One region of the Dongia sp. P2_B8 genome, then DNA from elsewhere that is predicted to be linked to it. Evidence: riboswitches for the same ligand, from Rfam matches in the RefSeq annotation. Region 1 holds a riboswitch; the other holds the start of a gene.
The links. A riboswitch is a leader RNA that binds a small molecule or an ion and turns the genes downstream of it on or off. The one in region 1 is predicted to bind glycine.

Region 2: linked by a shared signal. The riboswitch ahead of gcvT (glycine cleavage system aminomethyltransferase GcvT) and the one ahead of AC1DWZ_RS13250 (glutamine synthetase family protein) in region 1 are both predicted to bind glycine.

Annotation. Positions count from the first base shown of each region.
Region 1 covers NZ_JBFUDM010000003.1:1,215,321-1,220,177, forward strand. Annotated here, with positions in the region: gene AC1DWZ_RS13245 (aldehyde dehydrogenase family protein) at 119-1,510, opposite strand; gene AC1DWZ_RS13250 (glutamine synthetase family protein) at 1,584-2,957, opposite strand; glycine riboswitch at 3,087-3,201, opposite strand; glycine riboswitch at 3,203-3,311, opposite strand; gene AC1DWZ_RS13255 (amino acid permease) at 3,419-4,857, opposite strand, start outside.
Region 2 covers NZ_JBFUDM010000006.1:195,560-200,416, reverse strand. Annotated here, with positions in the region: gene gcvH (glycine cleavage system protein GcvH) at 1-304, opposite strand, end outside; gene gcvT (glycine cleavage system aminomethyltransferase GcvT) at 383-1,555, opposite strand; glycine riboswitch at 1,624-1,748, opposite strand; glycine riboswitch at 1,752-1,857, opposite strand; gene AC1DWZ_RS17685 (hypothetical protein) at 2,016-2,564, opposite strand; gene AC1DWZ_RS17680 (CDGSH iron-sulfur domain-containing protein) at 2,606-2,845, opposite strand; gene ispH (4-hydroxy-3-methylbut-2-enyl diphosphate reductase) at 3,144-4,088, shown strand; gene AC1DWZ_RS17670 (homoserine kinase) at 4,107-4,857, shown strand, end outside.

The DNA.
Region 1 (4,857 bases):
GATTGCCAGGCTTCCAAAATCGTCATCCCCGGGCGAAGACCCGGGGATCCACTGGTGCAGTTGAAAGCGTGGATGCCCGGGTCAAGCCCGGGCATGACGAACATATCAGGTGCGGCGCTCAGATCTGCGTGCGGAAGTGGAAGGACTTCGGCCTTGTCAGCATCTCGTACCCGACGCGGGACAATGTTGCACCGCGGCCGGAATCCTTGATGCCGACCCAGGCCAGGGCCGGGTCGAGATAGTCGCAGCGGTTCATGAAGACGGTCCCCGTCTCGATCTCGTTGCCGATCTTGCGTGCGGCGATCTCATCCGAGGTCCAGAGCGCCGCGGTGAGGCCGTATTTGCTGTCGTTCATCAGCTTCACGGCTTCCTCGTCATTCTTCACCTTCATGATACCGATGACCGGGCCGAAACTTTCTTCCGCCATCACCGACATGGAATGATCGACATTGACCAGGACCTGCGGGGCGAGATACGGCGTGCCGGCCTTGTCAGCCGGGAATAGCTTGCTGTCGATGAGGGCCTTGGCGCCGTGCTGCACTGCATCAGCGATCTGGCCGCGCACGAATTCGGCGGCCGACGTACGTACCATCGGCCCGAGATTGGTGGTGCTGTCCATCGGATTGCCGAGCTTGTACTTCTTGGTGAGGTCGACGAAGCCGTCGACGAATTTGTCGTACAAACTCTCATGCACATAGATGCGCTCGATGGCGCAGCAGCATTGGCCGGAATTGAACATGGCCCCATCGACCAGATTCTCGACCGCATGGGCGAGGTTGGCATCGGCGCGGACATAGGCCGGGTCCTTGCCGCCGAGCTCAAGCCCCATGCCCATGAACTTGCCGAGCGCCGCCTGCTGCACGGCATGACCGCCGCTGACCGAGCCGGTGAAATTGACATAGGCCACTTCGGGGGCACCGATCACCTTGGCGGTATCGTCATGGGTGAGGACGAGATGCTGAAAGAGACCTTTCGGCAAGCCGGCGGCATCGAATGCGGCCTGGAAATCCTCGGCGCAGAGCGGGGTCTGGGCGGAGTGCTTCAAGACGACCGCATTGCCGGCCATCAGCGCCGGAACGACGCCATTCACGGAGGTGAGATAGGGATAGTTCCAGGGTGCCACGATGAAGACGACACCCAGCGGCTCACGGTGCAGCACGCGGGTGAAGCCGGGCTTGTCGGTGAAAGAAACGTCGGCCAGGGCTTCCGGTGCCAGATTGATCATGAAGCGGGCGCGCTCTTCGAAGCCGCGCATTTCGAACGGGCTCTGCGTGATCGGGCGGCCCATCTGGCGGGTGATTTCCTCGGCGTGCTTGTCCTTGCCCTTCAGAAACTCATCGACCGCCTTGTTCAGAATCTTGGCCCGCTCTGCGATCGGCACCTTGCGCCAGTCGATCTGCGCCTTGGCGGCAGCCTTCAGGATCGCGGCGATTTCGGCTTGAGTGTTGTAAGGACGCTCGACATAGACGGAATTGTCGATGGGCGTGACGGTTTTCTGGGTGGCGGACATAGGTAACCTCGGGGTGTTTGAAAAAGAATAGCGCCCGCGTGTCCAGCCGGACTCGCGGGCGCTGCAGATGAGATCAAATGATTTCGAAGTAGCGCGACAATTCCCAATCAGTGATGTGCTTGCGGAACTCACGCTCCTCATGCTCGCGGGTGCCGGCATGATGCTCGACGAAGGCATCGCCGAACAGTTCACGCGCGGCCTTCGATTTGCGCAGGCGCTGGGCAGCGTCCCACAAGGTGGTTGGCAGATCGAGCTTGGCCGGATGCTTCATCTCGTAGGAATTGCCGACGATGGCAGCCATCGGTTCGATCTTGTTCTCGATGCCGTAGAGGCCTGAACCAATGGCGGCCGCCAGGGCCAGGTACGGATTGCAATCGGCGGCGGCGATGCGGTATTCGACGCGCTGCGATTTTTCCGACCCAGGAATGACGCGAAGCGCGCAGGTGCGGTTCTCGACGCCCCAGGTGGCGTTGGTCGGCGCCCAGAAGCCGGGGATGAGGCGCGAGTAGGAGTTGACGGTGGGCGAGACCATGCCAAGCACTTCCGGCATCAGGGTCTGCTGGCCGCCGATGAACCAGCGCATCTTGTCGGAGATGTTGTGCGGCTTCTTCGGGTCATGGAAGACGGCCTTGCCGTCCTTGCCCTTCAAGGAAATGTGAATGTGACCGGACTGGCCGGGATAGGAGTTCGACCATTTCGCCATGAAGGTCGCCATCAGGCCGCGGCGCTGCGCCAGCACCTTCATGAAGGTCTTGAAGAGCGCGCCGCGATCGGCGGCCTCGAGAGCCGAGGTGACGCCGAGTGCCGCTTCAAGGACACCGGGGCCGGTCTCGGTGTGGAGTCCTTCGATCGGCATGCGCATCTTTTCGCACATGTCGAGAATGTCCTGGTAGAGCTCGGACCAGACGGAGTTACGGATGACGGAATAGCCAAACCAGCCGGGGGTCATCGGCGTCAGGTTCTTGTAGTTCTTCTCGCGGATGCTTTCCGGCGTTTCGTCGAACATGAAGAATTCGAACTCAAGGGCCGAATAGACGTCGAAGCCCATCTTGGCGGCCTTGGCGAGGACGCGGCGCAGTGTCCCACGCGCGCAGATCTCTTCCGCCTTGTTGACGAATTCCGAGATGAAGAGGAGGCCGTTATCCTCCATCGGCAGATCGCGGCAGGTCTCCGGGATGATGCGCGCCCAGGCGTCGGGATAGGCTGTGTGCCAGCCGGTATAGTTGAGGCCGTCGATCAACTGGTCCTGATTGTCCCAGCCCAGCACCACGTCGCAGAAGCCGAAGCCGCCTTCGAGGGCGGAAAAGAACTTGGCTTTCGACATGTATTTGCCGCGCAGGATGGCATCGCCATCGAACACGCCGACCTTCACATGGGTGAGGCCCCGCTCCTCGACGATCTTCTTGGCTTGTGCGACGGTTTTGACTTGTTCCGGTTTCAACGGCATTTGTGTTCCCCCTGTTCGATCTATGAATTGGAATTTAGGCCGCGCTCAAGCTTGCGGCAATGATGTCTTGGAATGCGAAGTGTGGCTCCCCGACGTCGGGTTGGTGCGGCCGGCGAAAGATCTGCCGGTCAGCCCCCCTCTGTCTTTGAGACCTGAGAGATTCGCCGGGGCATCTAAGGAAAAGATGCCCGGTTTACTCCGTCGGTGAGGCGACGACGTCCGTCGCCCGCTTTCCAGAGATGACGGTTCCGACCTGGTCCTTTTGCCTGAGAGTTTCCGGGGGCGGTTGCTCCTTCGGCGCCGATCCGGCCGCGTCTCTTTTGCGGCCGTGCCAGTCTCTCCCGAGGTCGGAGGATTGTGCGGCCGGAGTGTGTGATTGCCCCATGGAAAGGTCAAGCTGGAAAAGAAAAAGGGAGGCAGTTTGCACTGCCTCCCCAGATGATATTCGCTTTGTTGTGGGATCAGCCAGCGCCACCCAGCGCCGCTTCTTCCTTGGCGATTTCAGCCTGACGTGCCTTTACATCCGCTTCGGTGAGCGGCGGACCGGGGAACCGGCTCTTTTCAAACGCGAACCAGATCACGATCAGCAGCACGATCGCAGCAGCCAGGAACTGACCCACCAACTGGTAGGGTGGCTGGAAGCCGACGAAGGCGAGCACGGCGCCGCCGAGAACGGCCAGAACGCCAACCGGCTTCGACCAGACACCGAGATTGAACGGGCCCTTCTTCGTCCAGCTCTTGCCTTCGGCCAGGATGCCCGCACCGATCGGCATGATGTAGGAGACGTAGAGGAACACCGCACAACCAGACGCCAGGACGATATAGGCGTTGGCATCAGCGCCGCAGACCCAACCCAGGATGAAGCACAAGCCGGCGCCAACCCAGATTGCCGCACCGGGAGTGCGGTGTTTCGGGCTGACCTGACGCAGGAACTTCGACGCACCCGGGATGCCGCCGTCACGCGCGAACGCATAGATCATGCGCGAAAGCGAGGTCATGCCGGCAAGGGCACAGAGGTAGTTGGCAAGAACGATGCCGATGGCTAGCAGATCCTTGATCCAATGCGGCATGCCGTTGGATTCGAGGACGTAGTAGAACACCGACCAGCCCTTGGCCGCACCTTCGGTCATGTCCGGCATGGCAAGCAGCACTGCCACCACAAGCAACCAGCCGAACAGAGCCGACCAGAACACGGCCGTGATCATGCCGCGCGGCACAGCGCGCTGCGCGTCACGGGTTTCTTCCGACGTATGCGCCGAAGCATCGAAGCCGGTGATCGTGTAGCACACGTGCAGCAGGCCAAGGATGAAGGCAAACATCAAGCTGCCCGTCGCCGGCCAGGTTCCGGCACCTAAATCACCCGTGTTGTTGGTGAAGGTCACCAGACGGGAAAAGTCGAGCGGTACCGGCGAACCGATCAAAAGACCGGCGATCAGGACGAACGACACGCCCATGATCAGATAGCCGGAGAAATCGGTCAGGATCGTGGTCGCCTTGATGCCCATATAGTTCAAGACTGCCTGCGTGAAGGTGATGATCGCGACGGCAATGGTGAGATGGGTGCCGGTGAACATCGCGGGGTCCATGCCGAAGACGCCGACCAGAACGAGGTCGCGCAGCAACAGATAAACACCATAGTTCACGGACGAGACGACGAAGAGCAAGCCGATGAGGTTGATCCAGGCAGTTGCCCAGCCCCAGCCACGGCCACCAAGGATCGAACCCCAATGATAGAGACCACCCGCGGTTGGATAGGCGGAGGCGATCTGACCCATGGCGGCTGCCACGAGCAGAGCGAACACCGAGCCGACGATCCAGCCGATGCCGATCGAACCGCCGCCCGCCGCGCCGAAGGCGACGGTGTAGGCGCCGATGCCGCCGGCAAGGATGCAGATGATGG
Region 2 (4,857 bases), on a different contig from region 1:
TCTTCACCTTGGCGAACCAGCCTTTGCCGAGCGCGTCTTCATTGACCGTGCCGGGCGCATCGCCCAGGGCCGCGTTCACGTCGACCACTTCGCCGCTGACCGGGGCATAGACCTCGCTTGCTGCCTTCACCGATTCGACGACCGCCAGCTCCTTGCCCTTCTCGACCTTCTTGCCGATGGCCGGCAGGTCGACGAACACGACATCGCCCAGTTGGTCCTGGGCATAGGGGCTGATGCCGATGGTGGCGACATCGCCGTCGATCTTCACCCATTCATGATCTTTGCTGAAGCGGATGCCGCTCATGGGGGTACTCTCCTCTGTCTGTTTGCGGCGCTTCGACGGATCGTCGCGCCGTTCTCCGGTGAAGCTGACCATCGCCGGTCAGCGCTGATAACGATGGGGTACGAAAGGCATGGCGGCGATCTTGGCGGGCAAGGCCTTGCCGCGCACCATAAGATTGATCTCGGTGCCGATGGCGGCATGGGCCGTTTCGACATAGCCCATGGCGACCGGCGCCCCGAGGCTTGGACCAAAGCCACCTGACGTGATCTCCCCGATCACGCGGCCACCGAAATCGGTGATCTCGGTATGCGCCCGCGCCGGTGCCTTGCCCTCCGGCAGAATGCCGACACGCTTCCGCACGGGGCCTGCCGCCAATTGCCGCTGTACGATGCCGGCACCGGGGAAACCGCCTTCTTCACGACGGCGCTTCTGCATGGCCCAGACAAGGTTGGCTTCGACCGGATTGGTCTTTTCGGTGATGTCGTTGCCATAGAGACAAAGGCCAGCTTCCAGGCGCAGCGAATCGCGGGCCCCAAGGCCGATCGGCTTCACGTCGGGATCCGCTAGCAGCTTTTTGACCAAGGCCACGGCGTCTGCATTGGCGACAGAGATCTCGAACCCGTCCTCGCCGGTATAGCCCGATCGGGTGGCGATGATGTCGAAGCCGGTGGCTTTCAGCCGGGCACCGCTCATGAATTTGAGCTTGGCGCTCTCTGGCGCCAGGCGCGCAAAGACGGCGGCGGCCTTAGGCCCTTGCAGCGCCACCAGCGCCCGGTCGGCCAATACCTCGATCTCGCAGCGGTGGTTGAGTTTGGCCTTCAAATGCGCGATGTCGGCGTCCTTGCAGCCGGCATTCACGACCATGAACAGATGATCTGAGGCATCGCCTGGACCCATGCGGGTCACCATCAGATCATCGAGGATGCCGGCAGCATTGTCGGTGAAGAAGCTGTAGCGCTGCTGGCCCGGTTGCAAGGCCTGGAAATCCGCCGGGCACAGGCGCTCAAGCGCCGCTGCTGCGGTGGCAAAATTCTCGCCTGTGATGCGGATCTGGCCCATATGCGAGACATCGAACAGGCCAGCGCTCGTGCGCGTGTGCAGATGTTCGGTCAGGATGCCGGTCGGGTATTGCACAGGCATGTCATAGCCTGCGAACGGCACCATCTTGGCACCGAGTTCGACATGCAGATCATGCAATTGTGTGACGAGGAGCGGCGCATCGGCGCCCTGGCCTGAAGTATTGGGGCCCGAAGTACTGGCAGTGGCACTCACAAAGAAACCCTCCGACGAATGGCGACCGCGACCGGGAATTCCTCCATGGGAAAACCCGCGCGACCCCCCTCTGTCTTCGGGACCTGAGAGATTGGCCGACAACCCGCGTGCCATAAAAAGGCACGCAAACAAGCTGGCGGTTTACTCCTTCGGTGGGATGAAGCCCAGCTGTGAGGCCATCCGCTTTCCAGAGTTTTTCCCCGTATCGGTCCTTTTGCCTGAGAGTTTCCGGGGGCGGTTGCTCCTTCGGCGCCTGCCCCCAGTCACTCTGGCTGGGGGGAGGTCTCTCCCGATAACGGGTTTTGCCGCGCGCAAGATGGGCCGGCGCACGACTATCCGTCAAGCGGCATTTTTTTGTGCAGACGCGGCACGCGTGGCGGCGGGAGCCGCTGTCCGATCAGCCGCCGATCGTTGCCCGGTCATGGCCCGGTCATGGCCCGGTCATGGACTGGCGACTCGGTTAGAACTGCGGGTTGCGCCGGTTGAAGGCCAGTTCTTTCTCAGTCACCACCAGGCCGATATTGATGCGATAGAATTCGCCATTCTCGCCCTTGCGCAGGGGCAGCAGAATTTCGACCTGATCCTGGGCGATGCCCTGCACCTTGGCCGCGGTGAAGGGGATTTCGACATCAAGACTCTGGTCGCCCGGCATGTGCGTGCCACCCGGTCCGGTGATGCGGACCCAGTAATTGAACTTGGCGGCGCTGTCGGCATTCTGCGGTCCGCGGGAGGCTGCGAACTCGACGCTGAGTTCCGTGCGGATCGAGGTTAGCCCCGTATCGGTATCGATGACGTAGGTGCACATCGACTGCGACCTGGCGATGCGAGCTTCGAACGAGGTGTCGGCCAGATCTTCGCTCTCGCCGGCAAAGCGCGTCAGGTAGGCGGCATCCTGCAGGACCTTGACCGGCGGGCAGGGCCGGGACTGTTCCGCAATTGGATTGGTGCAGCCCGAGAGCAGCAAGGCCGCACCCAACGCGCAGAGCAGGTTCTGCCCGATTTTGGTCATGCCGATCATCATAATCCTTTCCGCGCGCGCCTTAGCCGCACTCAAAGTTTCGAATGCGAACCGTCGCACAGCGGCGATTTGTGGGTGTGTTTGCAGCCGCAGAAAAAGACGGCCTTGGCCTCGGTCGCGTCGAACTTGACCGGGCTGAATTCGCTGCCCTTGTGGGAGCCGTCGCAAAAGGGCTGCTTCTGGCTGCGTCCGCAGGCACACCAGAAATAGGATTTCCCCGCCTCGACATCGACCTTGAATGGCGATTTCTGCGCGATTTGCGGATTTGTCATGATGATCTCCAGGCCCCCCAAAGGCGCTCGTCGAAGCTGGTCGTCCGCGGACTCGGCCCAGGTGCTGCCCCGGCCACGTTAACGCTTCTTTGACTTTAGTAGAGCGGCCCGGCTTCCACAAGCGCGGCCATCTGCCCGATCCACCCCCAACTTGCGGAAAAACGATGGCAAATTGATCCCTTTGGCATTGCCCCCGCTTGACTTGCCACCCCGTTTGACTTGCCACCCCCTTTGACTTGCCACTGGGCCTGAAAACCCTATATTCCAGGCAAGAGTTTTCGACCAAAATTAGGCCGTGATGAGCAAGAGCAACCTGACTGTCTATCTGGCCGCCCCGCGTGGTTTTTGCGCCGGTGTCGACCGCGCCATTCAGATCGTCGAGCGGGCGCTGGAACGCTATGGCGCCCCGGTATATGTGCGCCACGAAATCGTCCACAATCGCCATGTGGTTGAAGCGCTGGAGAAGAAGGGCGCCATCTTCGTCGAAGAGCTGGACGAGATTCCTGGCCAGTTCCCGGTGGTCTTTTCCGCCCATGGCGTGCCCAAGGCGATCCCGGCCGAGGCCGAGCGGCGCGAACTCATGTATCTCGATGCCACCTGCCCGCTGGTGTCCAAAGTGCACCGCGAGGCCGAAGGCCATTTTGCCGCCGGTCAGCACATCATCCTCATCGGTCACGCGGGTCATCCGGAAGTCATCGGCACCGTCGGCCAATTGCCCGAAGGGGCGGTGTCGTTGGTGGAAACCGCCGAGGATGCCGAGAAGATCACCGTCAGCAATCCGCTGGCGCTGGCCTATATTACCCAGACCACGCTCTCGATCGACGACACGATCGGCATCATTTCCGTCCTCAAGCGCCGTTTCCCCAATATCCACGGGCCGCGCAAGGAAGACATCTGCTACGCCACCACCAACCGCCAGCAGGCGGTGAAGGCGATCGCCGAGAAATGCGACCTGATGCTGGTGATCGGCGCGCCCAATTCGTCAAATTCGCGCCGCCTTGTGGAAGTGGCGCTGGTCGCCGGCTGTGCCAACGCCTATCTGGTGCAGAAGGCCTCGGAGATCGACTGGGCCTGGTTCGACGGCATCAAGACGGTTGGCATCACCGCCGGCGCTTCGGCACCGGAGATCCTGGTGCAGGAAGTGATCGGTGCCGTGCGCGATCGCTTCGATATCGTGACCGACGAGGTCTCGGTTACCACCGAAACCACCCATTTCAAGCTGCCGCGCGCCCTCACCGCATAACCTGTCCGGATCCTCGCCATGGCTGTCTATACCGAAGTGCCCGATGGCGAGCTTGCTGCCTTCGTGAAAGCCTATGACATTGGCGATGTGGTGTCCTGCAAGGGCATTGCCGAGGGTGTCGAGAACTCCAATTTCCTGATGCACACCACCAAGGGCAGCTACATCCTGACCCTCTATGAAAAGCGCGTGCACCGCGAGGATCTGCCCTTCTTCCTGGGGCTGATGGAACATCTCGCTGCCAAGGGGCTGAGCTGCCCCACGCCGATCAAGGCGCAGGACGGGGCGTCGTTGCACGAACTCTGTGGCCGGCCAGCCGCCATCATCAGTTTCCTCGAAGGCATGTGGCCGCGCCGTCCGACGGAACGCCATTGCCAATTGCTGGGCACCGCCATGGCGGAGTTCCATATCAAGGGCCGTGATTTTGCCTTGAAGCGCCCGAACAATCTCTCGCTCAGTGGCTGGCGGACGTTGGTTGCAAACACCAAGGACCGTGCCGATGAAGTGTCGCCGGGCCTCTCCGAGATCATCCAGGACGAGCTCAAATTTCTCGAGGCTCATTGGCCGCAGGATCTTGAGGTCGGCGTCATCCATGCCGATCTTTTTCCGGACAATGTCTTCTTCCTCGGCGACCGGCTCTCCGGCCTCATCGATTTCTATTTTGCCTGCACCGATTTCCTGACCTACGACCTCGCCATCTGTCTCAACGCGTGGTGCTTCGAGATCAAGGGCGAATTCAATATCACCAAGGCGAAGTCGATGATCGACAGCT